3 regions of the Pseudomonas sp. GW821-FHT12A04 genome follow, and region 2 is predicted to be linked to each of the others. Evidence: predicted binding sites of a transcription regulator. Region 2 holds the regulator's gene; each other region holds the start of a gene.

The links. Region 2 encodes sigma-54, which starts transcription at its own class of promoters, with help from an activator protein. Its sites were predicted from a motif close to ANTGGCATNNANNTTGCTNT; they were not measured.
Region 1: the regulator sigma-54 is predicted to act here: its motif matches at 2,585-2,604, upstream of AC1RS8_RS17000 (DNA translocase FtsK).
Region 3: the regulator sigma-54 is predicted to act here: its motif matches at 2,936-2,955, upstream of AC1RS8_RS11290 (circularly permuted type 2 ATP-grasp protein).

The regions. Positions count from the first base shown of each region.
Region 1 covers NZ_JBXAQZ010000010.1:109,245-119,381, forward strand. The annotation lists gene AC1RS8_RS17000 (DNA translocase FtsK) at 1-2,348, opposite strand, end outside; gene trxB (thioredoxin-disulfide reductase) at 2,656-3,615, shown strand; gene aat (leucyl/phenylalanyl-tRNA--protein transferase) at 3,678-4,358, shown strand; gene AC1RS8_RS17015 (arginyltransferase) at 4,416-5,123, shown strand; gene infA (translation initiation factor IF-1) at 5,235-5,453, shown strand; gene clpA (ATP-dependent Clp protease ATP-binding subunit ClpA) at 5,804-8,074, opposite strand; gene clpS (ATP-dependent Clp protease adapter ClpS) at 8,105-8,488, opposite strand; gene cspD (cold shock domain-containing protein CspD) at 8,713-8,979, shown strand; gene icd (NADP-dependent isocitrate dehydrogenase) at 9,060-10,137, opposite strand, start outside.
Region 2 covers NZ_JBXAQZ010000004.1:201,097-211,233, reverse strand. The annotation lists gene pmbA (metalloprotease PmbA) at 1-233, shown strand, start outside; gene AC1RS8_RS08650 (FagA protein) at 484-879, shown strand; gene AC1RS8_RS08645 (class II fumarate hydratase) at 872-2,248, shown strand; gene AC1RS8_RS08640 (DUF2753 family protein) at 2,276-2,704, shown strand; gene AC1RS8_RS08635 (superoxide dismutase) at 2,707-3,318, shown strand; gene AC1RS8_RS08630 (ZIP family metal transporter) at 3,350-4,243, shown strand; gene AC1RS8_RS08625 (HPr family phosphocarrier protein) at 4,272-4,544, opposite strand; gene rapZ (RNase adapter RapZ) at 4,560-5,417, opposite strand; gene ptsN (PTS IIA-like nitrogen regulatory protein PtsN) at 5,420-5,884, opposite strand; gene hpf (ribosome hibernation-promoting factor, HPF/YfiA family) at 5,897-6,205, opposite strand; gene AC1RS8_RS08605 (RNA polymerase factor sigma-54) at 6,280-7,773, opposite strand; gene lptB (LPS export ABC transporter ATP-binding protein) at 8,021-8,746, opposite strand; gene lptA (lipopolysaccharide transport periplasmic protein LptA) at 8,746-9,294, opposite strand; gene lptC (LPS export ABC transporter periplasmic protein LptC) at 9,281-9,853, opposite strand; gene AC1RS8_RS08585 (KdsC family phosphatase) at 9,861-10,137, opposite strand, start outside.
Region 3 covers NZ_JBXAQZ010000006.1:51,041-61,177, reverse strand. The annotation lists gene AC1RS8_RS11300 (transglutaminase family protein) at 1-534, opposite strand, end outside; gene AC1RS8_RS11295 (alpha-E domain-containing protein) at 531-1,481, opposite strand; gene AC1RS8_RS11290 (circularly permuted type 2 ATP-grasp protein) at 1,494-2,903, opposite strand; gene AC1RS8_RS11285 (ribonuclease E inhibitor RraB) at 3,270-3,614, opposite strand; gene AC1RS8_RS11280 (hypothetical protein) at 3,824-4,057, opposite strand; gene speE (polyamine aminopropyltransferase) at 4,234-5,109, opposite strand; gene AC1RS8_RS11270 (PLD nuclease N-terminal domain-containing protein) at 5,336-5,527, opposite strand; gene AC1RS8_RS11265 (hypothetical protein) at 5,608-6,138, opposite strand; gene AC1RS8_RS11260 (ankyrin repeat domain-containing protein) at 6,385-6,903, opposite strand; gene AC1RS8_RS11255 (long-chain-acyl-CoA synthetase) at 7,001-8,839, opposite strand; gene AC1RS8_RS11250 (DUF3509 domain-containing protein) at 9,197-9,475, shown strand; gene mtnC (acireductone synthase) at 9,598-10,137, opposite strand, start outside.

The DNA.
Region 1 (10,137 bases), on a different contig from region 2:
ACCCCGGCCATTTCCATGGCTTCGATCATGCGCGCAGCGCGGTTGTAGCCGATCTTCAGCTTGCGCTGAACCGCAGAAATGGAGGCACGACGGCTTTCCAGCACGAACTGGACCGCTTCGTCGTACAGCGCGTCGGCCTCGGGATCGTCACCGTCGCCGCCACCGCTGCTGCCTTCAAAGCCGCTGCCCGCCTCTTCGACGCCATTGAGGATGTCGTCGTTGTATTCCGGCGCACCCCGCAGCTTCCAGGCTTCCACCACGCGGTGAACCTCATCGTCGGACACGAAAGCACCGTGAACACGAATCGGCAGGCTGGTACCCGGCGGCATGTAGAGCATGTCACCGTGGCCCAGCAGTTGTTCGGCGCCGCCCTGGTCGATGATGGTCCGCGAGTCGATCTTGCTCGATACCTGGAACGCCATGCGGGTCGGGATGTTGGCCTTGATCAGACCGGTGATCACATCCACCGACGGACGCTGGGTCGCAAGGATCAAGTGGATACCGGCCGCACGAGCCTTTTGCGCGATACGGGCGATCAGTTCTTCAACCTTCTTGCCGACGATCATCATCATGTCGGCGAATTCGTCGACTACGACCACGATGGTCGGCAGCTTCTGCAGCAGTGGCGCTTCGTCGTGGATGCTTTCGCGCTTGTACAGCGGATCGCTCAACGGCTCGCCGGCGTCCTGGGCTTCCTTGACCTTGGCGTTGAAGCCCGACAGGTTTCGCACACCCATCTTGGCCATCAACTTGTAGCGTCGCTCCATCTCGGCAACGCTCCAGCGCAGGGCGTTGGCGGCGTCCTTCATGTCGGTGACCACCGGGCACAGCAGGTGCGGAATGCCTTCGTAGATCGACAGTTCCAGCATTTTCGGGTCGATCATGATCAGCTTGGCGTCTTCCGGGCCAGACTTGAACAGGATCGACAGGATCATCGCGTTCACACCCACCGACTTACCGGAACCGGTGGTACCGGCGACCAGCAAGTGCGGCATTTTCGCAAGGTCGGTGATGACCGGCTTGCCGCCGATGTCATGGCCCAGGGCCAGGGTGACCGGGGATTTGAAGTTGTCGTACTCCGGAGTCGACAACACTTCGGAGAAACGCACGATCTGCCGATCTTCGTTGGGAATCTCGATACCGACCGTGGTCTTGCCCGGAATCACTTCCACCACGCGCACGCTGGTCACGGCCAGGGAACGGGCCAGGTCTTTGGCCAGGTTGGAGATTCGGCTGACTTTTACCCCGGCCGCCGGCTGGATTTCGTAACGGGTGATCACCGGGCCCGGGTGGATCGAATCCACTGCGACTTCAACGCCGAATTCCTTGAGCTTGATTTCCAGCAAGTGGCCAACCGCAGCCAGGGATTCAGGCGAGTAATTGAGCTGTTTCTTTTCCGCCGGATCGAGAATCGAAATCGGCGGCAAGGTGCCTTCCACGGCGCTGTCGACGAACAGCGGCGCCTGTTTCTCTTTCTCGACGCGTTTGCTCGGTGCGGCGGGCTTTGGCGGCGCGGGCGCAATCACCGGCGGCACCTGCTTCTCGCGCTCGGACATGTGCTTGCTCAGGGCTTGCTCACGTTCGATCAGGCGTTCCTTGACCTTGGCCTGCTCGCGCTTGTCGGTGACGGTCGGCGCAACCACTTCATCCATACGGTCGTCGACTTCACGCAACTGGGCAACCAGCTGTTTGCGCTCGGTACGGGCCGCCCACCAGCGATTGGCGGCGCCCTGGAACAGCTCGAACAGGTCGAGGGTGATCTTGCCGGTGATGTCCATCACCTTGAACCACGACAGGTCGGTAAACACAGTCAGGCCGAACAGGAATAACGCAATGAACAACAGCGTGCTGCCCTGGATATTCAGGGCGTTCCTGGCCAGTTCGCCGAGGCTTTCCCCCAGCGCACCGCCCGCACCGGCCGGCAGACCGGTCGCGGCATGAAAATGGATATGGGCCAGAGCGGCGCCCGACAGCACCAGGAACACCAGGCCGATCAGGCGCCAGGAGAACAGCCACCCGCTCCACTGCCACGGCTCGTGACGCTGGCGGAAGATCTGGTACGCCTTGATGGCCAGCAGCAACGGGAAGATGTAGGCGAAGTAACCCAGCACCATGAACAGGATATCGGCGCTGTAGGAGCCCGCTGGTCCGCCGAAGTTCTGCACGTCGTCGATCTTGCTGTTATGGCTCCAGCCCGGATCATCCTTGCCATAGGTCAACAAGGCCATCATCAGGAACAGGCACAAGGCACCGATGGCGATCAGCGCACCTTCCTTGAGTCGGTAGTGCAAGTGCTGGCGCCAGAGCGGCACGACGGCTGGTTTAGGTGCTGCGGTGGATTTCTTCAAAACGCTTCTTTTCCTGCGCCAATGGCGCGTCCATCTGGTGAATGTCTATAAAAACCGCGAAAAAACTGCCCAATCCAGGCAGGTAATAAAGTTAACACGTGTAACCGGGACTACTTTTAACACTGCACCCCTGTTTCTATAAACACGGCGCACACTGAATATATGTAACACGCAGGGCATTGTACGGGTTTGTACGCACGACGCCATGCTTGAGACCCTTGGATGCAGCATAGTCAACAGCACATGACATGCCATTCAATTTGAGCATGCATTCTCTTTGGTGACAAAGGCTTATGAGGTGTTTTTTATGAGCGAAGCGAAGCATTCCCGCCTGATTATCCTGGGCTCCGGCCCTGCCGGTTACAGCGCGGCAGTTTATGCCGCCCGCGCCAACCTCAAGCCGGTTGTCATTACCGGCATCCAGGCAGGCGGCCAGCTCACCACCACCGTCGAAGTGGATAACTGGCCAGGCGACGTTGAAGGCCTGACCGGACCGGTGCTGATGGATCGCATGCAAAAACACGCCGAACGCTTTGCCACCGAGATCGTTTACGACCACATCCATACCGCCAAGTTGCAACAACGGCCGTTCGAGCTGATCGGCGATGGCGGCACCTACACCTGCGACGCCTTGATCATTGCCACCGGCGCCTCCGCGCAATACCTGGGCCTGCCGTCGGAAGAAGCGTTCGCCGGCAAAGGAGTTTCGGCGTGCGCGACCTGTGATGGATTTTTCTATCGCAATCAAGTGGTTGCTGTGGTCGGCGGCGGCAACACGGCGGTCGAGGAAGCCTTGTACCTGTCGAACATCGCCAAAGAAGTGCACCTGATCCATCGGCGCGACAAACTGCGCTCGGAGAAAATCCTCCAGGACAAACTCTTTGAAAAGGCCGCCAACGGCAATGTTCGCCTGCACTGGAACCAAAACCTGGACGAAGTGCTCGGCGATGCCAGCGGCGTGACCGGTGCCCGCCTGCGGGACAGTCACACAGGTGAAACCCGGGAGCTGCCGCTGGCCGGGGTGTTTATCGCCATCGGCCATAAACCCAACACCGACCTGTTCACAGGCCAACTGGAAATGCGCGACGGGTATCTGCTGGTCAAGGGTGGCAGCGAAGGCGATGCCACCGCTACGGCGATTGCAGGTGTGTTTGCCGCCGGTGACGTGGCCGACCACGTTTATCGCCAGGCCGTTACATCTGCCGGTGCCGGTTGCATGGCGGCGCTGGACGCTGAAAAATACCTGGACGACATTCCAACCGTTTGAAGGCAAACTTTATGGCGGGCCAACACCCGCCACTGCCCTCCCCTTCTGCAAGCCCGGATGCCATGCTGACTTGGTTACAACGCAATACCTTGCATTTCCCTCCACTGGAAAAGGCCATGCGCGACCCCAACGGGCTGCTGGCTGCCGGTGGTGATCTGTCCGCCGATCGGCTGATCTCGGCTTATCGCCACGGCTGCTTCCCTTGGTTTTCCGAGGGCCAGCCAATCCTCTGGTGGTCTCCGGACCCGCGTACGGTGCTGTTTCCCGACGAATTGCACGTCTCGCGCAGCCTGAACAAACTGCTACGCCAGCAACGCTATCAAGTGACCTTTGACCAGGACTTCGCCGCCGTCATCCGCGCCTGTGCCGCGCCCCGGGATTACGCCGACGGCACCTGGATCACCGAGGCCATGCAGGACGCCTACATCGAACTGCACAGGCGTGGCCACGCGCACTCGGTGGAAGTGTGGGACGGGGACGAACTGGTGGGCGGGCTCTACGGCCTGGCGATGGGCCAGCTGTTTTTCGGCGAGTCCATGTTCAGCCTCGCTGACAACGCCTCGAAATTCGGCTTTGCCACACTGGTGCGGCATCTGAAAGACTCGGGTTTTGTACTGATCGATTGCCAGATGCCCACCGATCACCTGCACAGTCTCGGAGCCCGGGCGATACCCCGCCATGAATTTGCCAACTATCTGGCCAGGCATCTGGACCAGCCCAATCGCGCTAGCTGGGTTTGCTGAGCGACTTTTGCGCAGGTGGCTTACACTTATTCAAAAGCATTATCCCGAGGGTTGATCATGACCGAGTTGGCGCGATTGAAGTTCTATGCCACTCAGCCGCACTCTTGCAGTTATCTGCCGGAGGAGCAGGCCACAACCCTGTTCCTCGACCCTAGCCAGCCCATGGATGTGCATGTCTATGCAGACCTGTCGGAGATGGGGTTTCGTCGCAGTGGCGATCATCTCTACCGGCCGCATTGCCAGAATTGCAATGCCTGCGTTCCGGCGCGCATTCCCGTGGGACAGTTCACGCCCAACCGGCAACAGAAACGCATCTTCAAGCGCAACATGGATTTGCAGGTACGTCCAGCCAAGCCCGGCTTCAACGAAGAATACTTCGACCTTTACCAGCGCTATATCGAACAGCGTCACGCCGATGGCGACATGTACCCGCCGAGTCGCGACCAGTTTTCGACATTCCTGGTGCGGGACCTGCCGTTTTCAAGATTTTATGAATTTCGCCTGAATGGCCGGCTGCTGGCCGTCGCCGTCACCGATTTACTGCCGAACGGTCTTTCGGCGGTCTACACCTTCTACGAACCCTCCGAAGAGCGTCGCAGCCTTGGGCGCTATGCGATCCTGTGGCAAATCGCCGAGGCCAGGCGGCTGGGGCTGGATGCGGTCTACCTCGGCTACTGGATCAAAAACTGCAAAAAAATGAACTACAAGACTCAATATCGCCCTATTGAGTTGCTGATTAATCAGCGCTGGGTGGTTCTAAACTAGAGCAGACCCTAAACCCCTTGGCTTAAACCCCATTTTTCGGGCACAATGCACGCCGCTTTTGCCTGGCGCAGTTGCACCGGGCCATTCATTGGACACCGAGGGCTTTACTGCATGTCGAAAGAAGACAGCTTCGAAATGGAAGGCACTGTCGTCGACACCCTGCCCAACACCATGTTTCGTGTGGAGTTGGAAAATGGGCACGTCGTAACCGCGCACATCTCCGGCAAGATGCGCAAGAACTACATCCGTATTCTTACCGGCGACAAAGTGCGCGTAGAGCTGACTCCTTATGACTTGAGCAAAGGGCGCATCACTTACCGCGCTCGATAAGGTTGGAGCGAGCTTGCTCGCGAAAAACCTGACGGTACCGCGTCAAGTCAGAGTCCCCGCATCATCATTGACGAACATCGCGAGCAAGCTCGCTCCTACAGAGATAGGGCTCACTCGCCAAGCAAGTCAATACAAAACGCCCGGCTTATGCCGGGCGTTTTTGTTTGCCTGCGATTTAATGCCCCCCCTGTGGGAGCGAGCTTGCTCGCGATGAGTGCGGCACATTCAGTAAATGTGCAATCTGTCCCGCCGCCATCGCGAGCAAGCTCGCTCCCACAGGCTTTGATGTGTATTTCGCAGACAACAAAAAGGCGCCAACCGGCGCCTTTTTGCTTTATTGCGGTTTAACGTCAGGCCATCTCGGCCGTGGTCTCGAACTCGAAGGTCAGCTCCCCGTCCTTGATGTCGATGTGTACCACACCGCCATGCTCGGCCAGTTCGCCAAAGAGAATCTCCTCCGCCAGCGGACGCTTGATCTTGTCCTGGATCAGGCGAGCCATTGGGCGAGCCCCCATCGCCGCGTCATAACCACCTTCGGCCAGCCAGTTGCGGGCCGCATCGGTGACTTCCAGCAACACTCGCTTGTCTTCCAGTTGCGCCTGAAGCTCGGTAAGGAACTTGTCCACCACGCTCTTGATAACCTCATGACTGAGGCGACCAAACTGGATGATGGTGTCCAGACGGTTGCGGAATTCCGGCGTGAAGCTCTTCTTGATCACTTCCATCGCATCGGACGAGTGATCCTGATAGGTGAAACCGATCGAAGCGCGGGCTGCGGTCTCGGCACCGGCGTTGGTCGTCATGATGACGATCACGTTACGGAAATCCGCCTTGCGCCCGTTGTTATCGGTCAACGTACCGTGGTCCATGACCTGCAACAGCAGATTGAAGACTTCCGGATGCGCCTTCTCGATTTCATCGAGCAACAACACGCAGTGTGGCTGCTTGGTAATGGCTTCGGTGAGCAGACCGCCCTGATCGAACCCGACATAACCAGGAGGCGCACCGATCAGACGCGATACGGTGTGACGCTCCATGTACTCGGACATGTCGAAACGAATCAACTCGACACCCAAGGCCTTGGCCAACTGACGCGCCGCTTCGGTCTTACCGACACCGGTAGGCCCTGCGAACAGGAACGAACCGACAGGCTTGTCAGGGGACTTGAGGCCGGCACGGGACAGCTTGATCGCGGTTGCCAGCGAGTCGATCGCGGCATCCTGACCGAACACGGTCAATTTCAGATCACGCTCCAGGTTACGCAGCAGCTCCTTGTCGGAACTGGTGACGTGTTTTGGTGGAATCCGCGCGATTTTCGCGACGATGTCCTCGACTTGCGGCACTTCGATGCGCTTCACACGCTTCTCGACCGGTTGCAGGCGCTGATAGGCACCCGCCTCGTCGATGACATCGATAGCCTTGTCCGGCATATGACGGTCGTTGATGTAACGCGAGGCCAGTTCGGCAGCCGCGCGCAGGGCCTCATCACTGTATTCGATATTGTGATGGCTTTCGAAACGCCCCTTCAGGCCGCGCAGAATGCCAATGGTGTCTTCCACCGAAGGCTCCGACACATCGACCTTCTGGAAGCGTCGGGCCAAGGCACGATCCTTCTCGAAGATGCCACGGAATTCCTGGAAGGTGGTTGAACCGATGCAGCGGATATCACCCGAGGACAGCAGCGGCTTGAGCAGGTTCGAGGCATCCATGACGCCACCGGACGCGGCACCCGCACCAATGATGGTGTGGATCTCGTCGATGAACAGGATCGCCTGCGGACGTTTTTTCAGTTCATTGAGCAACGCCTTGAAGCGCTTCTCGAAATCGCCACGATACTTGGTGCCCGCGAGCAGAGCGCCAAGATCGAGGGAATAAACAACACTGTTTGCCAGCAGATCCGGCACCTGGTCGTCGACAATGCGCTTGGCCAGGCCTTCGGCAATCGCGGTTTTACCCACGCCCGCCTCGCCCACCAGCAGCGGATTGTTTTTGCGCCGACGCGCCAGGATCTGCGCAACGCGCTCGACTTCCAGCTCACGCCCCACCAGCGGATCGATGCGACCCTGGCGCGCGAGTTCGTTGAGGTTGCTGGCATAAGCATCCAGGGGATTGCCTGAGGAAGAAGACTCACCGCCCTCGTCGTCCTGCATATCTTGCTCACCTTCAGAGTGATCGCCATGCCCCGGCACTTTGGAAATGCCATGGGCGATGTAGTTGACGACATCTATACGGGCAACGCTCTGCTGTTTCAGCAGGAACACCGCCTGACTCTCTTGCTCACTGAAGATCGCGACCAGCACGTTGGCGCCAGTCACTTCGCGTTTGCCCGAGCTCTGTACGTGAAACACAGCACGTTGCAGTACACGCTGGAAGCCCAGGGTTGGCTGGGTTTCGCGATCCTCGTCATGAACAGGGATCAATGGCGTGGTGGAGTCGATGAACTCCTGCAGGTCATGCTTGAGTTTGTCGAGGTTTGCGCCGCACGCACGCAGAACGGTGGCGGCAGCCTCATTGTCCAATAGGGCCAGCAAGAGGTGCTCGACGGTCATGAACTCATGACGCTTCGAACGAGCTTCCTTGAAGGCAAGATTGAGGGTGACTTCGAGCTCGCGGTTTAACATAGCTTCACCTCATACCCAAGTGTCCGGCGATTAACCGTCCTTCTCGATTTCACAGAGTAGCGGATGCTGGCTTTCCCTGGCGTACTGGTTGACCTGCATGGCCTTGGTCTCGGCGATGTCGCGGGTAAACACTCCACATACTGCCCGTCCTTCTGTGTGGACGGCCAGCATGACCTTGGTCGCCAGCTCGCGATTCAGGTTAAAAAACACCTCGAGCACTTCGACGACGAAATCCATCGGTGTGTAGTCATCATTGAACAAAACCACCTTGTACATCGGCGGCGCCTGTAAAGCAGGCTTGGCCTCCTGAACAGCAATGCCTGCGGAATCGTCGTCGTGTTCCTCCGGGCGATCCTTCTGGAGAGTCGGGCGATCCTGATTGAATGTTAGTCGAATCTGGCTGATTGCATGCATGGAAAGAAAGGTTCGTCAGTTGTTCAAATACAGTGGTGGGGGCGGCTATCAGCGATTTCAACTCCGACTGCCGGGTCAGCTTGACTATCGGCAAAACGGTGTTACAACCAATAGAGCCCACAGTGGGTAAAAAAGGTCCGCGGAGTCAATCTTATTTACAGATTCGACTGCGGATGTACTGGATGATACTCCAGTGATGGAGTGTGTTGCAGAGGGAGTTGGGTATGTCAGGCGGCAAGGTCAGCGGCAAGGTCAAATGGTTCAACAATGCCAAGGGTTACGGTTTCATCAATGAGGACGGCAAGACAGAAGACCTGTTTGCCCACTACTCCGCCATCCAGATGGAAGGTTATAAAACCCTGAAAGCCGGGCAAGCTGTCGTATTCGACATCATCCAGGGCCCCAAAGGCCTGCACGCGGTCAACATCGGCAGCCCGGTGGGCGCTTCGAAAGCGACGGCATCCGCCCCGCAACAGACCGTTACAGTGTAAGTCCACACCGTCATAGCGCCATAAAAAAACCGCCTGACTCATCTACTTGAATCAGGCGGTTTTTGTGTGCCTGCGTTTTGTTACATGTGCGAGATCAGCGCATCACCGAAGCCGGAAGACGACACCAGTTTGGCGCCTTCCATCAGACGCTCGAAGTCATAGGTCACGGTCTTGGCGGAAATCGCGCCGTTGGTGCCCTTGATGATCAGGTCGGCCGCTTCGGTCCAGCCCATGTGGCGCAGCATCATTTCAGCCGACAGGATCAACGACCCCGGGTTGACCTGGTCCTTGCCGGCGTACTTCGGCGCCGTACCGTGGGTGGCTTCGAACATGGCGACGGTGTCGGACAGGTTGGCACCCGGCGCAATACCGATACCGCCCACTTCCGCCGCCAGAGCGTCGGAGAGGTAGTCGCCGTTCAGGTTCAGGGTCGCGATCACATCGTACTCGGCCGGGCGCAGCAGGATCTGCTGGAGCATGGCGTCGGCGATGGCATCCTTGACGATGACGTTCTTGCCGGTTTTCGGGTTCTTGAACTGCATCCACGGGCCACCGTCGAGCAGGGTCGCGCCGAACTCTTCAGCCGCCACTTCGTAGGCCCATTCCTTGAAGGCACCCTCGGTGAACTTCATGATGTTGCCTTTGTGCACGATGGTCAGCGAATCGCGATCGTTGTCGACCACATATTGCAGGGCCTTGCGCGCCAGACGCTTGGTGCCCTGCAGGGACACCGGCTTGACGCCGATACCGCAGTTCTCGTCAAAACGGATCTTGGTAACGCCCATTTCTTCTTTCAGGAACTTGATGACCTTGGTGGCTTCCGGCGTACCGGCCTTCCACTCGATGCCCGCATAGATGTCTTCGGAGTTCTCGCGGAAGATGGTCATGTCGACATCGCCTGGCTTCTTGACCGGGCTAGGCACGCCTTCGAACCAACGCACCGGGCGCAGGCAGACGTACAGGTCGAGCTGCTGACGCAGGGCCACGTTCAGGGAACGGATGCCGCCACCGACCGGGGTGGTCAGCGGGCCCTTGATGGAAACCACGTAATCCTTGACCGCATCCAGGGTTTCCTGAGGCAGCCAGGTGTCCTGATCGTAAACCTGAGTCGCTTTCTCCCCGGCGTACACCTCCATCCAGGAAATCTTGCGTTCGCCA
Region 2 (10,137 bases):
CTGAATTGATGGGGCAGGGCCTCAACATGGTCACCGGCGATTACTCCCGTGGTGCAGCGGGTTATTGGGTCGAGAACGGTGAAATCCAGTTCGCGGTCCAGGAAGTGACCATCGCCGGCAACATGCGCGACATGTTCAAGCAGATCGTTGCCGTGGGTAATGACCTGGAACTGCGCAGTAACATTCGCACCGGCTCGGTGCTGATCGAGCGGATGACGGTGGCAGGCAGCTAAGCCTCGGCCGCTTCACCAAAAGGCGCGCCACCCATTGGGTGGCGCGCCTTTTTTGTTGGCTACAACTCAGATCCCCTGTGGGAGCGAGCTTGCTCGCGATAGCAGCGTGTCAGACGAAATCAATGTTGAAAGTGATGACGCCTTCGCGAGCAGGCTCGCTCCCACAATGGATCTGCTGTGTCGGCACGGACTTGTTTTGGTTCTCATTATCATATAATAATAAATCTCATTATCGAATGAGCCCCGGATCATGAGTTCTGCCTTGCAAGAGCAGCCTTATCTCGAAAGCTGGCGCTGGATGAGTCGCCAGATCCGTTGCGCGATGAACCCCGACGAGCCTCGCCTGATCGACCACTACCTGGCCGAAGGCCGGTACCTGGCGTGTTGCACGGCCACCTCGCCGTGGACCGTCGCCGAAACTTCCTTCCGATTGTTGCTCGATACCGCCGCCGATGTCGCGCTGCCGTGGCACTGGCGCACTTACTGTCTCGACCAGGCCTGGCGCCCGCTGCGCGAACTGGAACGCCTCTCGTTGTGCAAATGCCGCCTCAAGCGCTGGCAGAGCTACACCTGGCAACTCGCTACCTGTGAGTTGCAGCCCTCGATTCCTCTCATAGAACTGATGCAAGGATCTCCCGATGAGTAATACCCGTATCGAACGCGACAGTATGGGCGAGCTTCAGGTCCCGGAAGACGCCCTCTACGGCGCACAGACCCAGCGTGCGGTGGATAACTTCCCGATCAGCGGCAAACCGATGCCGGTTCAGTTCATCCGCGCCTTGATCCTGGCCAAGGCAGCGGCCGCCCGCACCAACGTCGAGCTCAAGCAGATCGGCGAAGCCCAGGGCAAAGCCATCGTCGACGCAGCCCAGGGCTTGCTCGAAGGTGATTTCATGCAGCACTTCCCGGTGGATGTGTTCCAGACCGGTTCCGGCACCAGCTCGAACATGAACGCCAACGAAGTGATCGCCACGCTGGCCAGCCGCTTGCTGGGCGAGGCGGTGAACCCCAACGATCACGTCAACTGCGGGCAGAGCAGCAACGACATCATCCCGACCACCATTCACGTCAGCGCAGCACTGGCGCTCCATGAACAACTGCTGCCGGCGCTGACGCATCTGGTGCAGGTCATCGAGCGCAAGGCCGAGCAGGTTCATCACCACGTCAAAACCGGGCGTACGCACCTGATGGACGCCATGCCGGTGCGCATGAGCCAGGTGCTCAACGGTTGGGCGCAGCAGCTCAAGGCCAACATCGGCCATCTGCAGGACTTGCAGCCAAGCCTGCAATCCCTGGCTCAAGGCGGCACGGCGGTGGGCACGGGTGTCAACGCCCACCCCGAGTTCGCGGCGCGTTTCAGTCAGCAGCTAAGCAAATTGACCCGGGTTGAGTTCCAGCCAGGCAAGGACCTGTTCGCGCTGATCGGCTCCCAGGACACTGCCGTTGCCGTCTCCGGACAGCTAAAGGCCACTGCCGTGTCGCTGATGAAAATCGCCAACGATCTGCGCTGGATGAACTCCGGCCCGCTGGCCGGCCTTGGCGAGATCGAACTGCAAGCCTTGCAGCCGGGTTCTTCGATCATGCCGGGCAAGGTCAACCCGGTCATTCCAGAGGCCACCGCGATGGTCGCGGCTCAGGTCATCGGCAACGACAGTGTTATCACCATCGCCGGTCAGTCGGGCAATTTCGAACTGAACGTGATGCTGCCGATCATCGCCCAGAACCTGCTGAGCAGTATCGAGTTGCTGGCCAATTCCAGCCGTCTGCTGGCAGACAAGGCCATCGCCAGCTTCAAGGTCAACGAAGGCCGGATCAAGGAAGCACTGTCACGCAACCCGATTCTGGTCACCGCGCTCAACCCGATCATCGGTTACCAGAAAGCTGCCGAGATTGCCAAGAAGGCCTATCAGCAAGGTCGGCCGGTGATTGACGTCGCGCTGGAACACACCGACCTGTCGCGCAGCCAGCTGGAAGAATTGCTCAACCCGGAAAAACTCACAGCGGGCGGCGTCTAAGCCCCGTTACCGCTTTGGAGGCGCACCATGGAGCACTGGAAACGCACGATCGAAAGAGCCAATCGCTTTTTCATGCTGGGTGAACTGGTCGATGCCCGCGAGGCGTACCTGCAGGCATTGGCTCTGGCCCAGGTGTTGTTCGAGCGCTGGGCGGATGCCGACGAAGCGGTAGCGGCCTGCGTGATTTCCCATCACAACCTGGCGGACCTGCACTTGCGTCTGAATCAGCCGGAGGAGAGCGCCGAATACTTGTGTGCCATCCACCAACGGCTGCTGCAGACCATGCAGGACCCGCGGCTACCTCAAACATTGCGAGAAGCCGCGTTGCGCCAGAGCAGCAAGACCTACGTCGAGCTGCTGAATTTCATCAGTGAGCACGGCGAGTATCCGCGTACCCATCGGCTGCTGCACATCGATGTCGCTTCGCCTGCGCCTCATCATCATGGAGTCCATTGAACATGGCTTTTACCTTGCCTGCCTTGCCGTACGCCTACGACGCCCTGGAGCCGCACATCGATGCGCAGACCATGGAGATCCACTACACCAAGCATCACCAGACCTACATCAATAACCTGAACGCGGCTGTTGAAGGCACCGAGTATGCCGAGTGGCCCGTGGAGAAGCTGGTGTCCGCCGTTAAGCAACTGCCGGAAAAACTACGGACGGCGGTGATCAACCAAGGTGGCGGCCACGCCAATCATTCGTTGTTCTGGGAAGTCATGGCGCCCGACGGTGGTGGCGAGCCCGAAGGCGTGCTGGCCAAGGCCATCGATGAACAACTGGGCGGTCTCGACAGCTTCAAGGAAGCCTTTACCAAGGCCGCGTTGACCCGCTTCGGCAGCGGCTGGGCCTGGCTGAGCGTGACCCCGCAAAAGACCTTGGTAGTGGAAAGCAGCGGTAACCAGGACAGCCCGTTGATGAGCGGCAATACCCCGATTCTGGGTCTCGACGTCTGGGAGCACGCCTATTACCTGCGTTATCAGAACCGTCGTCCGGAATACATCAGCGCGTTCTACCGCGTGATCAATTGGCCGCAAGTCGCTGCGCGCTATCAGGCCGCACTGGTTTAAGTCTTCCATAAAAACAATCCAAGGCTGGACTATGGGCACTGAAACACTGGCGATCGGAAATGGACGGATGTTTCGTTACGCGTTTGGATCGCTGTTACTGCTGGCGGGAATGAGCCTTTTGGTTGCCCATGGGCTGGCATGGCTCGACCTTGAGCCGAAGTTGCTGCGCGCACTGCAGGGCGGTGCGATCTGCGCCTTGGGTACCGCGCTGGGCGCGGTGCCGGTGTTGGTGATTCGGCGGATGCCGCAGATGCTCAGCGACACTTTGCTTGGCTTTGGCGCTGGCGTGATGCTGGCTGCGACGGCATTTTCGCTGATCGTTCCGGGCATCTCTGCCGCCGAAGGGCTTGGACTGTCACCTTGGGCGTCCAGTGGGCTGATCAGCTTCGGCATTATGCTCGGCGCCTTCCTGTTGTTCCTGGTGGATCGGAAGGTCTCTGGCGCCAGCCCGGACATGCTGGTCGGTACGCTGGAACGACCGGTCATTGCTCCGCGGATCTGGCTGTTCGTATTTGCCATCATCGCCCACAACATCCCGGAAGGCATGGCGGTAGGTGTTTCGGCCGGTGGCGCAATGCCTGACGCCGACAGCCTGGCCATGGGCATTGCCTTGCAGGATGTACCGGAAGGGTTGGTCATCGCTTTGGTGCTGGCCGGGGCAGGGATGTCCCGGGGCAAGGCGTTCCTGATCGGTGCGGCGTCAGGTTTGGTAGAACCGGTGTTCGCACTGCTATGCGCGTGGCTGGTGAGCCTGGCTGAACTGCTGCTGCCTTTGGGATTGGCGCTGGCGGCGGGGGCGATGCTGCTGGTGGTGACCCACGAAGTCATTCCCGAGTCGCGCCGCAATGGTCATGACAAGCTTGCCAGCCTCGGGCTGCTGATGGGGTTTTGTTTGATGATGGTGATGGATACAGCCCTCGCTTGATTTGTGGTGAGGGGCTTTTGTGGTTGTATTACTCGCCTTCGTCGAAGAAGTTGTTGATCAACGCCACCAGAGCATCCAGCGCTTCCTGTTCCTGCTCGCCTTCTGTACTCAAGTGGATCGTGGTGCCTTTGCCGGCGGCCAGCATCATCATCGCCATGATGCTTTTGCCATCGACCATGGACTGTGGTGTACGTCCGGCCCTGATCTGGCACGGGAACTGACCTGCTACCCCAACGAATTTTGCAGAAGCGCGAGCGTGCAGACCCAGTTTATTGATGATTTCGATTTCCAGAGCAGGCATCGCGATGTGAATCCTTTAGCTGAGGTCGCGGTGGCGGACCTGGACGTTCTTCAGGGATTGTTGCAGCGTTTGCCCCAGACGCTCGGTCAGGTAGACGGAACGGTGATGTCCGCCAGTGCAGCCAATGGCAATGGTGACGTAGGCGCGGTTGCTGGCGGCAAAGCGAGGCAGCCACTTTAGCAGGTATGTGGAAATGTCCTGGAACATCTCTTCGACATCCGGCTGAGCCGCCAGGTATTCGGCAACCGGTTGATCGAGCCCGGACTGTTCGCGCAACTCCGGTTTCCAGTAAGGGTTGGGCAGGCAGCGCACATCGAACACCAGGTCGGCGTCCACCGGCATGCCGCGCTTGAAGCCGAAGGATTCCACCAGGAACGCAGTCCCCGGCTCCGGCTGATTCAACAGACGCAGTTTGATGGCATCGCGCAGTTGATACAGGTTCAGGCTGGTAGTGTTGATCTTGAGATCGGCGAGGTCGGCAATCGGCCCGAGCAGGACGCTCTCGACGCTGATGGCTTCGGCCAGCGAGCGGTTGGCGTTGGTCAGGGGGTGACGTCGGCGGGTTTCCGAGAAACGCTTGAGCAGGGTTTCTTCGTCGGCGTCCAGGTACAGCACATCGCACTGGATGTGGCGGGCACGGACTTCCTCGAGCAGGTCGGGGAAGCGTGACAGGTGGCTGGGCAGGTTGCGCGCGTCAATGGAAACGGCGACCAGCGGCTGCAACATCTCGGTATGAACCAGGGCGCGTTCGGCCAGCTCCGGCAGCAGACCGGCTGGCAGGTTGTCGATGCAGTAGTAGCCGCTGTCCTCAAGAACGTCGAGGGCGGTACTTTTACCTGAGCCGGAACGGCCACTGACGATGATCAAGCGCATGATTACTGACCGTTTTGCTCGTCAAGGACAACCTGATACAGGGCTTCGTTGCTTGTAGCACTACGCAGCTTTTCGCGAACTTCCTTGCGGTCGAGCATGCTGGCGATCTGTCGCAGCAGCTCAAGGTGCGCATCGGTGGCGGCTTCCGGGACCAACAGCACGAACAGCAGGTCAACCGGCGCGCCGTCGATGGCGTCGAAATCGATAGGGGCGTCCAGGTGCATCAATGCACTGATGGGCGAAACACAGCCCTTGAGACGGCAATGTGGAATAGCGATGCCATTGCCAAACCCGGTGGAGCCGAGTTTTTCACGGGCGATCAGCGCCTCGAAGACATCTTGCATCTCCAGGGCCGGCACTTCGCGGGCGATAAGATTGGCAATTTGTTCGAGGGCTTTCTTTTTACTGCCTCCCGGCACGTTCACCAGGGAACGGCCGGGGGTCAGGATACTTTCAAGTCGGATCATGGGTTGGGAGTGTTAACGACCGGTTGCGCCCTGGAGGAGGCTCTGGGTCTTTTCCTTATGCTTTTTGAGTTGTTTATCCAGCTTGTCGGTGAGTGCGTCGATCGCGGCATACATATCGGTATGTTCCGCGTTGGCGACCACTTCATTCCCGGGAATATGCAGCGTGGCTTCGATTTTCTGCTTCAGTTTTTCGACGGTCATCGTGACCTGCACATTAGTGATCTTGTCGAAATGTCGCTCCAATCGTTCGAGTTTTTCGCCGATGTAGGTGCGAAGAGGTTCGGTCACTTCCAGTTGGTGTCCACTGATGTTGACTTGCATACAGCTTCTCCTTCGTTGCCAGTGCATAAAGCGGCAGATCAGATGATCTACCACTGGAACGCTGTGGCGTGGCCCTACATCAACCGCTTGCGTTCGCTCGAAGGCGCGATCCCGAGGGATTCGCGGTACTTGGCGACGGTGCGGCGAGCCACCTGAATGCCTTGTGCCTCCAGTAAACCAGCGATCTTGCTGTCACTCAACGGCTTTTTCTGATTTTCCGCTGCAACCAGTTTTTTGATGATCGCCCGGATCGCCGTGGACGAGCATTCGCCGCCTTCGGAGGTGCTTACGTGACTGGAAAAAAAGTACTTCAGTTCATAAATGCCCCGGGGGGTGTGCATGAACTTCTGGGTGGTCACCCGTGAAATCGTCGATTCATGCATGCCGACCGCTTCGGCGATGTCATGCAGGACCAGCGGCTTCATGGCTTCGTCGCCGTACTCCAGAAAGCCGCGCTGATGCTCGACGATCTGGGTGGCAACCTTCATCAGGGTTTCATTGCGGCTTTGCAGGCTCTTGATGAACCAGCGGGCCTCCTGCAACTGATTGCGCATGAAGGTATTGTCGGCGCTGGTGTCGGCGCGGCGCACGAAACCGGCGTACTGGGCATTGACCCGCAGCCGTGGCACCGACTCCTGATTGAGCTCCACCAGCCAGCGCTCGTTGTCCTTGCGCACGATGACGTCAGGAACGACGTACTCGGCTTCGGTGGACTCGATCTGCGAGCCCGGGCGCGGGTTGAGGCTCTGGACCAGCTCGATGACCTGGCGCAGCTCATCTTCCTTGAGCTTCATGCGACGCATCAACTGGCTGTAGTCGCGGCTGCCAAGCAGGTCGATGTAATCGGTGACCAGGCGCTTGGCCTCGGCCAGCCAAGGGGTCTTGGCAGGCAGCTGGCGCAATTGCAGCAGCAGGCATTCGCCCAGGTTGCGGGCGCCGATGCCGGCGGGCTCGAATTGCTGGATGCGGTGCAGGACGGCTTCGATTTCGTCCAGTTCGATGTCCAGTTCCGGGTCGAACGCTTCGAGGATTTCCTCGAGGGTTTCGTCCAGGTAGCCCTGATTGTTGATGCAGTCGATCAGGGTCACGGCGATCAGGCGATCGGTGTCGGACATCGGGGCCAGGTTCAGTTGCCACAGCAAGTGGCTCTGCAGGCTTTCGCCGGCCGAGGTGCGGGTGGTGAAGTCCCACTCGTCATCATCATTGCTGGGCAGGCTGCTGGCGCTGGTCTGGTAAACGTCTTCCCACGCGGTGTCGACGGGGAGTTCGTTGGGGATACGCTCGTTCCAGTCACCCTCATCGAGGTTATCAACCGTCGGGGCGCTTTCCTGGTAGGAGGGCTCCTGGATGTCGGTGTTGGGCTTTTGTTCGGCGTTGTCGGCCAGGGGGTCGGAATTGTCGAAGTCGTCGCCTTCTTCCTGGCGTTCGAGCATCGGATTGGACTCCAGGGCCTCCTGGATTTCCTGTTGCAGGTCCAGGGTTGACAATTGGAGCAGGCGGATGGCCTGTTGCAGCTGCGGTGTCATCGTCAGCTGCTGGCCCATTCTCAAGACTAGCGATGGTTTCATGGCAGGGGCTTAACACCTTATTCGCCGGCGCACATGCGCCATCCACTACAGGGCGCCGGGGCGCCAAACTTAAGCAAATTATATGCCTGAAACTAAAGGGTTTGCCTAGAGCGCTGTAACAATAAAAAACTATAAAGCTGTGTTGCAGCGCTGCCCTTGTCGAGGGCTGACCACGCTTGTCGGCACGGAAGCGCTGGTGAGTGGCTGGTCAGGTGCCCGGGCAAGCTGCCTGGGCACGGCTCAGCGCTTACAGGCGGAACTCATGGCCCAGATACACTTCCTTGACCAGGTCGTTGGCCAGGATGGTCTCTGCGTCGCCTTCGGCAATCAGTTGGCCGTCATTGACGATATAGGCGGTTTCACAGATATCCAGGGTTTCACGAACGTTGTGGTCCGTGATCAGCACGCCAATGCCCTTGGCCTTGAGGTGGTGAATGATCTGCTTGATGTCGCCGACCGAAATCGGGTCCACGCCGGCGAAGGGCTCGTCGAGGAGGATGAATTTCGGGTTGGTGGCCAGGGCGCGGGCGATTTCCACGCGACGGCGCTCACCACCGGACAGGCTCATGCCCAGGTTGTCGCGGATGTGGCTGATGTGGAATTCCTGCAGCAGGCTTTCCAGCTCCTTGCGACGACCGGCCTTGTCGAGTTCCTTGCGGGTCTCGAGGATGGCCATGATGTTGTCGGCCACCGACAGTTTGCGGAAGATCGATGCTTCCTGCGGCAAGTAGCCGATACCGGCCTTTGCGCGGCCGTGCATCGGTTGGTGGCTGACGTCCAGGTCATCGATCAGGACACGGCCCTGATCGGCTTGCACCAGGCCGACGATCATGTAGAAGCAGGTGGTCTTGCCGGCGCCGTTCGGGCCAAGCAGGCCGACGATCTGGCCGCTGTCGATGGACAGGCTGACGTCACGCACGACCTGGCGGCTCTTGTAGCTCTTGGCCAGATGCTGAGCTTTCAGAGTTGCCATTACTGGGCCTTTTTCTCGTCGGTTTTCTTCTTCGGCTGGATCACCATGTCGATACGCGGACGCGCCTCGGTGACTTTGCTGCCTGTGGCGCGACCGGCGCTGGCGAGTTTCTTGTCCGTGTCGTAGACAATTTTCTCACCTTGGGTGACGTTGTTGTCCTTGTCGACAACTTTGGCCTTGTCGATCAGTACGACGCGATTTTGCGAAGCGTGATACTGGATCGTCACGCCCCAACCCTGGACAGGCTTGGTATCGCCAGCCGTTTGCAATTGCTCGAAGTACGCCAGGTTGCCCACCGAGGTCACTACGTCAATGTCGCCAGCCGGGGTGCGGGTGATGGTAACGGTGTTGCCTGTCACCTTCATCGAGCCTTGGGTGATGATCACGTCACCCTTATAGGTAGCAATACCTTGCTTGTCGTCCAGCTGGGCATCGTCGGCCTGAATACGGATAGGCTGCTGTTGGTCTTCCGGCAGAGCCCAGGCGCTCACGCTTCCCAGTGCTGCGCCCAGACTGAGCAAAATCGGGAGGGTTTTAACGAGCCTCATACTGTCCTCTTACGTTCGATAGCAGGTGTATCCTGCTTTCTTTCAAATACGCTTTCATTCCCTTGCCAGTCGATACACCGCCAGCGCCGTCGATTCTAACGTCTTGCTCGGTCTGCGCATATTGCTGCTGCGGGAACACGGTCATGCGGGTGCTGGTGATCAGGGTTCTACGGTTTTTCTCGTCGAAGCGCGTGATGCGCACGTCATCGATCAGTTCGACCTGTGTGCCATCAGGGTTGACCTCGCCGCGCAGGCTCTGGACGTGCCACGGGAATTCAGTGCCGCGGAACACATTCAGGTCGGGGTTGGTCAGCAATGTCACCTCGGTCGCTTTCACGTGCTCGACCTTGTCGGACACCAGATCATATTGCAGCTTGCCGTCGGGCAGGTACTGCACGCTGTGGGCGTTGATGGCGTAATAGTCGATCGCGCTTTCATCGACCGGCGTTACCGGCTTGTCGAGGAAACGTTCCGGGCTGATGTTCCAGTAGCCAACCGCAGCGAATATCGCCGCGATGCAACTGAACATCAGGGTGTTGCGAAATTTTTTGCTCAGCATAGTGGGCTCACAGGTACGCCGCATTGGCCGCGTCGAGGCGGTCCTGGGCGCGCAGGATCAATTCGCAGAATTCGCGAGCGGCACCTTCGCCGCCACGGGCGAGGGTGATGCCGTGGGCGTGTTCACGCACGAAGCTGGCGGCATTGGCCACCGCCATGCCCAGGCCGACGCGGCGAATCACCGGCAGGTCCGGCAGGTCGTCGCCGAGGTAGGCCACCTGTTCATAGCTCAGGTTGAGTTGGGCCAGCAGTTCGTCGAGTACCACCAGTTTATCCTCGCGACCC
Region 3 (10,137 bases), on a different contig from region 2:
TGGAATGCCCAGGCTGCGGGTGCAGGCGAGAAACGCGTGGGTGTGGTCTTGGCACACGCCGGACCGTCCGGCAAAGGCCTGGGCCGCGCTGGTGTCCACTTCCGTGGAGCCCGGCGTGTAGGTCATATGCTGGTTGAGGCCATGCATCAGATCGATCAGCGCCGTGCGATCGCGGCGTTGCCTGCATTCCTTCTCGGCGAACGCACGCAGGGCGGCGTCGGCTTCGGTCAAACGGGTGAAGCGCAGAAACGGCAGTGCCGACTGGCTCTCGTGTTCGGCCTCACGCATTTCGTCGATATCGACCTGGCCACGGGCACCGATGATGATCGCCTCATGGGGCTCGTCCATGGTCAGCACATGCAGGATGTTGCCGAACGGATCGAGTTGCGCCCGCACCGGACGCGGCAGGTCGAGCTGCCAGCTGAGCACGTGCTGGCGCTCGCTGTCGTGGGGGGTCAGGCGCAGATACTGGATGCTCGCCCGCACCTTGTCTTCGTAGTGATAGGTGGTTTCGTGGCTAATGGAAAGTCTCATGCGGCCTCCAGATAAGAACTGTGAATCGCGTTACCCAACTGGCGCACCAGCGGGATGAACTCGGTCAGCCAGGCGTGCAGGCCTTCTTCGAGAATTTCATGGATGCCGGTGTAGCGCAGGCGTGCGTCCATTTCTGCCGCCAGGCGTTGTGCCGGGCGACCGTTGGCCCCCGGCAATTGCGAGAGAATCTGGTCGATTTCTTCGGTGCAGGCACGCAGGGATCGTGGCACATCGGCCCGCAGCAACAGCAACTCCGCCACATGCCGGGCGCCAGGGGCGTCGCGGTAGATTTCCGTGTAGGCCTCGAATGACGACAATGCCCGCAACAAAGCGCTCCACTGGTAATACGCGTGAGCGGTGCCATCGCTGACCGCTTCGGCCTGATCGCCGGCCATTTCGTAGCGGGCATCGAGCAGGCGCAAGGTGTTGTCCGCCCGTTCAATAAAGGTCCCCAGACGAATGAAGCGAAACGCATCGTTACGCATGATGGTGCCGTAGGACGCGCCCCGGAACAGGTGGGAACGCTCCTTGATCCACTCGCAGAAACGGCTCATTCCGTAGCGACTGAGGCCCTGTTCGGCGATGCCGCGAATTTCCAGCCAGGTGGCGTTGATGTTTTCCCACATGTCGGCGGTGATGCGCCCACGCACCGCATGGGCGCTGGCCCGTGCGGCACCGAGGCAGCTGTAGATGCTCGCCGGGTTGGCCGCATCCAGGGCGAAGAAATGCAGCAGCCGTTCGGCATGCAGTTCGCCATGGCGCTCCAGGTAATCGTCCAGGGTGCCAGTGATCAACAGCGGCATGGCCAGTTCGTGCAAACCGTCGCCACGACCGTCCTGCGGCATCAGCGACAGCGAATAACTGATGTCGAGCATCCGTGCGAGGTTTTCCGCCCGCTCCAGGTAACGCGACATCCAATACAAATCCGAGGCAGTTCTACTTAACATGACAGGCTTCCTTTAATCCTCGACCACCCAGGTGTCCTTGGTTCCACCGCCCTGGGAGGAATTGACCACCAGTGAGCCTTCGCGCAGGGCGACGCGGGTCAAGCCGCCGGGCACGACCCGGGTTTCACGACCCGACAGGACAAACGGCCGCAAGTCGATATGGCGTGGCGCAATGCCGTTTTCGACAAAGGTCGGACAGGTCGACAGTGACAGCGTCGGTTGCGCGATATACGCATGGGGCTTGGCGATGATCCGCGCGCGGAAGGCTTCGATTTCCGCCGCCGTCGCCGCCGGCCCCACCAGCATTCCGTACCCGCCGGAGCCTTGGGTTTCCTTGACCACCAGTTCTGGAAGATTGGCCAGCACGTGGGAAAGCTCAGACGGATTACGGCATTGCCAGGTCGGCACGTTCTTCAGGATCGGTTCTTCATCGAGGTAGAAACGGATCATGTCGGTAACGAACGGATACACCGATTTGTCGTCCGCTACCCCCGTGCCAATGGCATTGGCCAGCACCACGTTGCCGGAACGGTAGGACGACAGCAGCCCCGGCACACCGAGCATCGATTCCGGGTTGAAGGCCAGGGGATCGAGGAAGGCGTCGTCGAGGCGACGATAAATCACGTCGACCGCTTTCGGCCCGTCGGTGGTGCGCATGTAGACCTTGTCGTCACGCACGAACAGGTCCGCGCCCTCCACCAGTTCCACGCCCATTTCCCGCGCCAGGAACGCATGTTCGAAGAACGCACTGTTGAAGCGCCCCGGCGTCAGCACCACCACGCTCGGGTTATCGATGGGGCTTGAACTTTTCAGGGTGTCGAGCAGCAAGTTCGGGTAGTGGTCGATGGGGGCAATGCGTTGCGCCGCGAACAGCTCGGGAAACAGGCGCATCATCATCTTGCGGTCTTCGAGCATGTAGCTGACGCCGCTCGGCGTACGCAGATTGTCTTCGAGCACGTAGTAGGTGCCATCGCCGTCGCGCACCAGGTCGACGCCGGAGATGTGCGAATAGATATCGCGGTGCAGGTCCAGGCCCTGCATCGCCAACTGGTACTGCTCGTTGGCCAGCACCTGCTCGGCCGGAATGATGCCGGCCTTGATGATGCGCTGCTCGTGGTAGAGGTCGGCGAGGAACATGTTCAACGCCTTGACCCGCTGGATGCAGCCGCGTTCGACAATCCGCCATTCGCTGGCGGGGATGCTGCGTGGAATGGTGTCGAAGGGGATCAGGCGCTCTGTGCCCTGCTCGTCCCCGTAGAGCGTGAAGGTAATCCCGGCGCGATGAAACAACAGATCGGCCTCGCGTCGCCGTTGTGCCAGAAGCTCGTCAGGCGTCTCGGCCAGCCAACGGGCAAACTCCCGATAATGCGGGCGGACCAGGCCGCCGGCATCGTACATCTCATCAAAATAGGTGCGGATCATGCCGTACTCCTTGTCACTCGGACGTCCAGACCTTCGCAAGGCCCGTGCCATCGGCATAAACGCTTAAATTTCAATCGGTTGGATAATCAACGCGCACGTACCGCACCAATCCTGTGCGGTAAATGCCCCAACCTGATCGCCCCCGCTTCATTGCAAGGCGTGGTGGTCGCCTATCACCAGCATAGTCAGAGTTGATTTCACTGCCCGGCAATGGGTACGGATAATCCAGGCATTCGCTGAAAAGCTCACCGAACTTCCCTTTTAGCCGCCTGCCCTGGCGGCTTTTTTTTTGCTGTCCAACGCCCACAAATGAAAACGGCCAACCCGAAGGTCAGCCGTGATTGCTGATTGTCACTGTTCATAAGGTTATGCGAGTCGCCCTCGTACCTCCTGTTTCACACCCCAGCCTTCGATGATGCCGCCCAGAGGCTCGACCACTGCTTCGAAACCTTGTTCGAAGTCGCCGATATCGTCGTAGGTGGCATACATGACCTTGCACAGCTCCAGCGCCCAGGCGCCGTCGTCGCGCACACTGACTTGCGCATCCAGGGATTCACCACGGTGGAAATGACCTGCCGCCCTGCGTGCCCGCTCCTCATCCGGGAAAATGGCGTAGAACTCGATGGGATGAAACCGTGAAAAGTCAAAACCGCCTTCTTTCATGCGGCGCAGCACGCTGCTGCTGATGTCTTCTTGATAGGCTGTGCTCATGAAACGTCCTCCTCAAAACGATGGATAGACTTTCCGTACTCCCTCACCCGCAACCGAACAGCGCGAGCGACGGCAACCGATGTGCCGGCGGGAAACAAGCATGGAGCTACAAGACCAGACCTTAGCGATTCATTCGCTGATCTCGCTTGCAGAGTAGCCTCAAGACAGAGCCCGTGCCAAGGCCTGGATGCGAATGCGACAGGTGTCGTTCAGATTGGAGTAATGCCGAGGATTTGAATGCTGTTCTGGAGTTTCAGGCTTTTGACCGTCGGATTGTCGGTGCGCCCCTCCAGATCATTGAGGTCGAGTTCGGCAGCAACTGGCAGGCGACGCGCGCGGATGAGTTTGGCGGCTTGCTCGTTGTTCGGGCATTCCGCGCTTTCGAACACTTCGTCAACTTGTTCGCCGTGATCATCTACGAAGGTGACTTTCCACTTTTGCATTGGTGCCTCCTCGATAAAACCCATGGATGGGCCTACCTCTATCTCGACCTTGTTAGCTGGCTAATTGTTCCGCCGGAGCAAACATATCGACGGATGTGAAAATCTCTCCCGACACCCATGCACAAACCATGTGGGAGCGAGCAGGCTCGCTCCCACAGGTTTTGTGTTTCAGCCAATCAGTCGTTACTTGGCTTGTTCACTGCCTGCAACACGTATTGCGGCAAGGCGAAGGCGCCGATGTGGATTTCAGGATTGTAGTAGCGGGTGATGATGCCGCTGCCCGCGAAGCGCTGTTGCAGGGTTTCGCGGGACAACTTGCGATAAGCGGTATTGGTGGCGCCCCAGGCGAAGGTCATCGAGCCACCGATGTAGGTCGGTACGGCGGCCTGATAGAAGTGCCAGTCCGGGAACAGGCTGCGCAGGCGACCGGCGGTGGTCTTCACTTCTTCGATCTGCATGAACGGCGTGCCGTTCTGGGTCACCAGGATGCCGCCTTCGTTCAGGCAGCGGTGGCAAGCCTGGTAGAAGTTTTCCGAGAACAGCACTTCGCCCGGTCCGATCGGATCGGTGGAGTCAGAAATGATCACGTCGAACTTTTCAGTGGTGGTAGCGACGAAACGCATGCCGTCGTCGATCACCAGGTTCAGGCGTGGATCATCGAATGCACCCTTGGAGTGATTCGGCAGGAATTCCTTGCACATGTCGACCACGGTGCCGTCGATCTCGACCATGGTGATGTGCTCGACGCTGCGGTGCTTGGCCACTTCACGCAACATGCCGCCGTCACCGCCGCCGATGATCAGCACGCGCTTGGCGGCACCGTGCGCCAGGATCGGCACGTGGGTGAGCATTTCGTGGTAGATGAATTCGTCGGCTTCGGTGGTCTGGATCACGCCGTCCAGCGCCATCACCCGGCCCATGCGCGGGTTCTCGAAGATCACCAGGTGCTGGTGCTCGGTGCGCACTTCGTGCAGCAGTTTTTCCATGCGAAAACGCTGGCCGTAGCCTTCGTAGAGGGTTTCCAGGTAGTCGCTGGCAGGGATGTTGCTCATGGGAAGTGCTCCGATGAATGCGGGTGGCAACGGACGGTTACCCGCCCATGATGGCCAATCGAGCGTCTCGATTGGCCGGGAAAGGCGCGCATTCTACGTCGCGGAACATGACAGGTCGAATGTGGGAGCGGGCTTGCTCGCGAAGGCGTAGTGTCAGTCGCTATAAATGTTGACTGATTCACCGCTTTCGCGAGCAAGCCCGCTCCCACAGGTTCAGTGTCGACGCTCAGAGTTTGACGTTGCCCCGCGGCCCGGCAATGGCCCAGATGATCAGTCCCAGCACCGGCAACAGCGCGATCAGCAGTACCCAGAGGATTTTCATCCCGGTCCCGGCACTACTTTTGAAGACGTTGATGATGGCCCAGATGTCCAGGACAAAAATGATCAAGGCAACCAGGCTGTTGAACGTAGAACCCATGGTGACGCTCCCGAAAAGTGATATGCCCCCTCAGGATAGACGGTCGTCGCGAGGATTCCTTTTTATTGACAGTGTCTGGATCAGACGTGGATCGCCACTTTCAGGGCGTCCAGGGATGGCGCGGCTGTAATGCCCACTTCGGTGCACAATTCCAGCACCCGTGGCACGTCGTTGCCGTAGACCAGGACCACCTGCAACTCGTCATCGAGCAACTGGCTGAAGTTCATCAGCGTGTAGCCACCGTTTTCCTTGTTCATGCTGCTCATCTGCACCTGGATGCGGTTGAGCGCGGTCAGAGCTTCGGTCCTGGCCAGTTGCTTGGGCTTGAGATTGAACTCCACACCCGGGCCGAACGAGGCGACGATCTGCGCGAACAGGTCCATGTAAGTGTCAGCCTGGAAAAGCACCGTTTCCGGCAGGCTGCCGACCACCACCCACTCACCCAGCGGGATCGGGAAGGTTTCGTCGTAGTTGATGTCCGGATTGGCCGTCAGAAAAGCCTCGGGATCGGCGTAGGCCTGGGCCGCTTCGTCCGCGACCTTGACGATTTCGTCTTCGCCCATGCACCCGGAGCTGATTTTGCTGATGAGTTCGACGAGTGCGGCTTTCATGGGGAGGGTCCTGTAGCGAGGTGAATTTTGAGGGCGCGAAGGATAGCGCATTAATGAGGGAAATGCGGACCTGTGGCGAGGGGGCTTGCCCCCGTTGGGTCGCGAAGCGGCCCCAAAACATTCAATTGGGGTACATCAGAAAGACCGCATTTGCTGACTTTACGGCTGCTCCGCAGCCGAACGGGACGGTGCGGCGATCCGACAAGCCCCCTCGCCACAAAAGCCCCCTCGCCACAGGGTACGGCGTCAGCTCAAGAGCTTTTGCAGTTGCGCAACGGTATCGGAAGCCCCCATGGTCCTGGCAGCCTCCAGCGCGGTGATGCCATTGGCGTCCTTGGCTTTCGGGTCGGCGCCCTTGCTGATCAGGTAATCGACCACTTCGACGCGGTTGAACATCGCCGCCATCATCAGCGCCGTGCGGCCATCGAAGGACGAGCCTTCAACCTGGGCGCCGCCATCGACCAAGGCCTTGATCACCGCCAGGTCGCCCTTGAAGGCGGCACCGGCAATCGGGCTCTGGCCGTTGTCGTTGCGGATCTCCGGGTCGGCCTTGTGCTCCAGCAGGACTTTTACCGTGTCCACATGCCCGTGATACGCGGCCAGCATCAGCAAGGTATCGCCCTTGTGGTTACGCAGGTTCGGCGGCAACCCCTTGGTCAGCAGCGCGGCCATCATCGCCGCATCGCCCTCCCGTGCCTTGTTGAATACCTGTTCGGTAAATTCGGCGGCTTCTTCGGGGGTCATCTGGCGGCTTTTGTCTGACATTGGGCACTCCCTTTTCTGTCATTCGTAAAAGCCGACAGTTTCCCGAGCGCCCCCGGCACTGTCACTTGTTTTTTCTCATGGGCGGCCATAGCCAGATTCAATAGCGGTACTTGCCGCCGTGAATGTCGGACAACAACTGCTCCGTGACCTGTACATAAGTCTGCGTCCCCGGCAGCCAGGCATAGATCGGGTCATCGCCGGTTTTACCCGGGTCGAAGGCCTCGTCCTTGAGTCGGGTCTTCTGATATTTGAACGTCCCGGTGGTTTCCATTTTCACTTTCACCCGCAGGAACAACGGCACTGCATAGGCCGGCATCTGCTCGCGGGCGAAGGCCAGCAGCTCACTGAAGTCCAGAGTTGCCAAGGATTCGGCGGGAGTGATCGCCGCCATCCCGGCCCGGCCATTGGTGTTGCGGATTTCCACGCCATAGGCCACGGCTTCGGAAATAAGCGGGTGTTGCAGGAGGATGTTTTCGACCTCCGTGGTCGAAACGTTTTCGCCCTTCCAGCGGTAGGTGTCGCCCAGGCGGTCGACAAACTGTGCATGCCCAAAGCCGATGTTGCGCAACAGGTCGCCGGTGTTGAAGTAGCGGTCTCCCTTTTCGAACACATCCTCAAGCACGACCTTGGCGGTTTTCTGCGGATCGGTGTAGCCGTCCAGGGGGGCCTTGTCGTCGATTTTTGCCAGCAACAACCCCTGCTCACCCTTGGCGACCTTGCGCACCAGGCCATTGACCTGTCGAATCGGCGCGCCGCTGTCATGGTCGTACGCGACCAACTCCCAGGACATCAGGGAAAAACCGATGGTGTTGTCGAAATTGAGAATGTTGGTGAAACCGATATTGCCGTCGCTGGCGGCGTACAGCTCACAGATGTGATTCACCGCAAAGCGGGTCTTGAACTCGCTCCAGGCGCCGGGGCGCAAGCCGTTGCCGATCATTTTCTTCACATCGTGCCGGCTGTCCTCGGAGCCGGGCGGTTGATCGACTAGGTAGCGGCACAGTTCGCCGACATAACCGATGGTGGTCGCCCGGTACTTGCGCGCATCGTTCCAGAACTGACTGGCGCTGAATTTGCGGCGGATGGCGAACCCGCTGGCCCCACTGACGGCCGAACCCCAGCACACGCAAAGGCCCGTGGCGTGGTACAGCGGCAAGGTGCAATAGACGACATCCTCGGGGCGCATGTCCAGGGCGATCACGCCGAAGCTCGCAGAGCTGCGCATCCAGCGACCGTGCTTGAACACGCCGGCCTTGGGCAGCCCCGTGGTGCCCGAGGTGTAGATATAAAAGCAGGGATCGTCGAAGAAAATCTGCTGGCTGCTGGCCGGGTTGTCGCTGGCGTCGTCGAGGCTGACGGTCATCAGGTTGATGAAACCTTCAGGTGCGATACCGGGTTGGCGAGAGGTGTCCTGATCGGCAACGAACCAGGTTCGCGCAGCCTTGATCGACACCCGCTCACGCACCGCCAGGTACGCCGGGACCAACTCCTCACCGACAATGATCGCCACCGGCGCCACCAGGTTCACACTGTGTACCAGAGTGTCGCGGGTCTGCGAGGTATTGAGCAGCGCACTGATCGCGCCGACCTTGGCCACCGCCAGAATCGTCACCAGCAATTCCGGGCGGTTCTCGATGAAGACCGCCACCACATCACCCTTGCCGATGCCTTGGCCGATCAGGTGATGGGCGATGCGATTGGCCCATTGGTTGACCTCGGAGTAACTGAGCGTTACGTCACCTTGCAACAGCGCCGGGCCATCCGGGTTGCGCAACGTGGCTTGCTCGAAACTCCAGCCCAAACCACACGCCTGGGTCGGGTCCTTGACGTTGGCGGCCTTCATGCCCCTCACCACCCGGGGGATGGCCTTGGCGATGGAAGGCAGCTTGCGGAGCATCATGCTCCAGGTAATCGTGTCGTTCGACGTGCGACTCATGATGCTCCCGTTCGATCTTTTTATTGTCGGGCTGCGATGACTGAACCCGAAAATACGTCAACGGTTCTTGAGCTGTACACGCGGTTTTTGAAATGTTTTGTATCCGCGATCTTGATCTGCGATTGATACAAGGCCAATCGTGAACCCCCGCACACGCAATGGTTCCATCGAATCGCCGAGCGACCTCGCAAAATGCAGGATGCACGATGGCCGTTCATGCAGAATGCACGAAAGCAAAAATCACCACAGATACTAACTTGTTGTTTTATAAGATATTTTACAAACAACCCAGGCTGGCACAATCACTGCAACCCTCTCCGTATGCTTGCCATTCAAGAGCCAACGGAGCTGAAAGAAATGAACCTGATTCAGGAAAAATTTTCGTCCCTGTTCTCCAACTTCGAAGTCACCACCCATGCCCGGCCTGACGGTGGGATCCTGCTGACCCTGAGCGGCGGCGAAGGCAAGGTGTTCAAGCGCTCGATTTCCTATCAGCAATTGCACAATGGCGACCAACTGACGTGGGTCATCAGTGCGATTCGCCGCGACCTCGCCGAACAAGCCAGTGAACTGCCGCAGATTTCCATGCTGCAGAGCCAGCAACGGTTTGCCCTGCCGACCTATCACTCGCTGTAAACAGTTGTGGGAAAAACACTGTGGGAGCGAGCTTGCTCGCGATAGCGGAGTGTCAGTCAACATCAATGTTGGATGACATATCGCTATCGCGAGCAAGCTCGCTCCCACAGGTTTTGCGGCGTTTAGAAATTGGCGGGATTTATCCGCGCAAAGCTGTCCACAGTGACATGCCCCGCCAGTTCCCCACCCTCGCGGGCCAGCCCGCAAGTGGCCATCCCCGCCGTGCGCGCTGCGTCGAGTTCTTCGACGATGTCCGACAGAAACAGAATCTGCCCCGCCTCAAGGTTGATCGCCTGGGTGATGTTGGCGTAGGACTGCGCCTCGCGCTTGGGGCCCGAAGTGGTATCGAAATAGCCGCTGAACAGTGGCGTCAGATCCCCCGCCTCTGAGCAGCCGAAGATCAACCGCTGGGCCTGGATCGAACCGGACGAATAAACAAACAGTTGAAAGCCGTCCCGATGCCAGCGCTTGAGCGCTTCAACGGCGTCCGGGTACACATGTCCCTTCAACTGCCCGGCCTGATAGCCCTGCTCCCAGACCATGCCCTGCAATGCTTTCAGCGGCGTGGCCTTGCGGTCTTCAGCGATCCAGCCCAACAGGATCTCGACGACCCGCTCGACGTCGGCGTCCGGTTCGTTGCTGTCGCGGCGCACGGCAGCCAG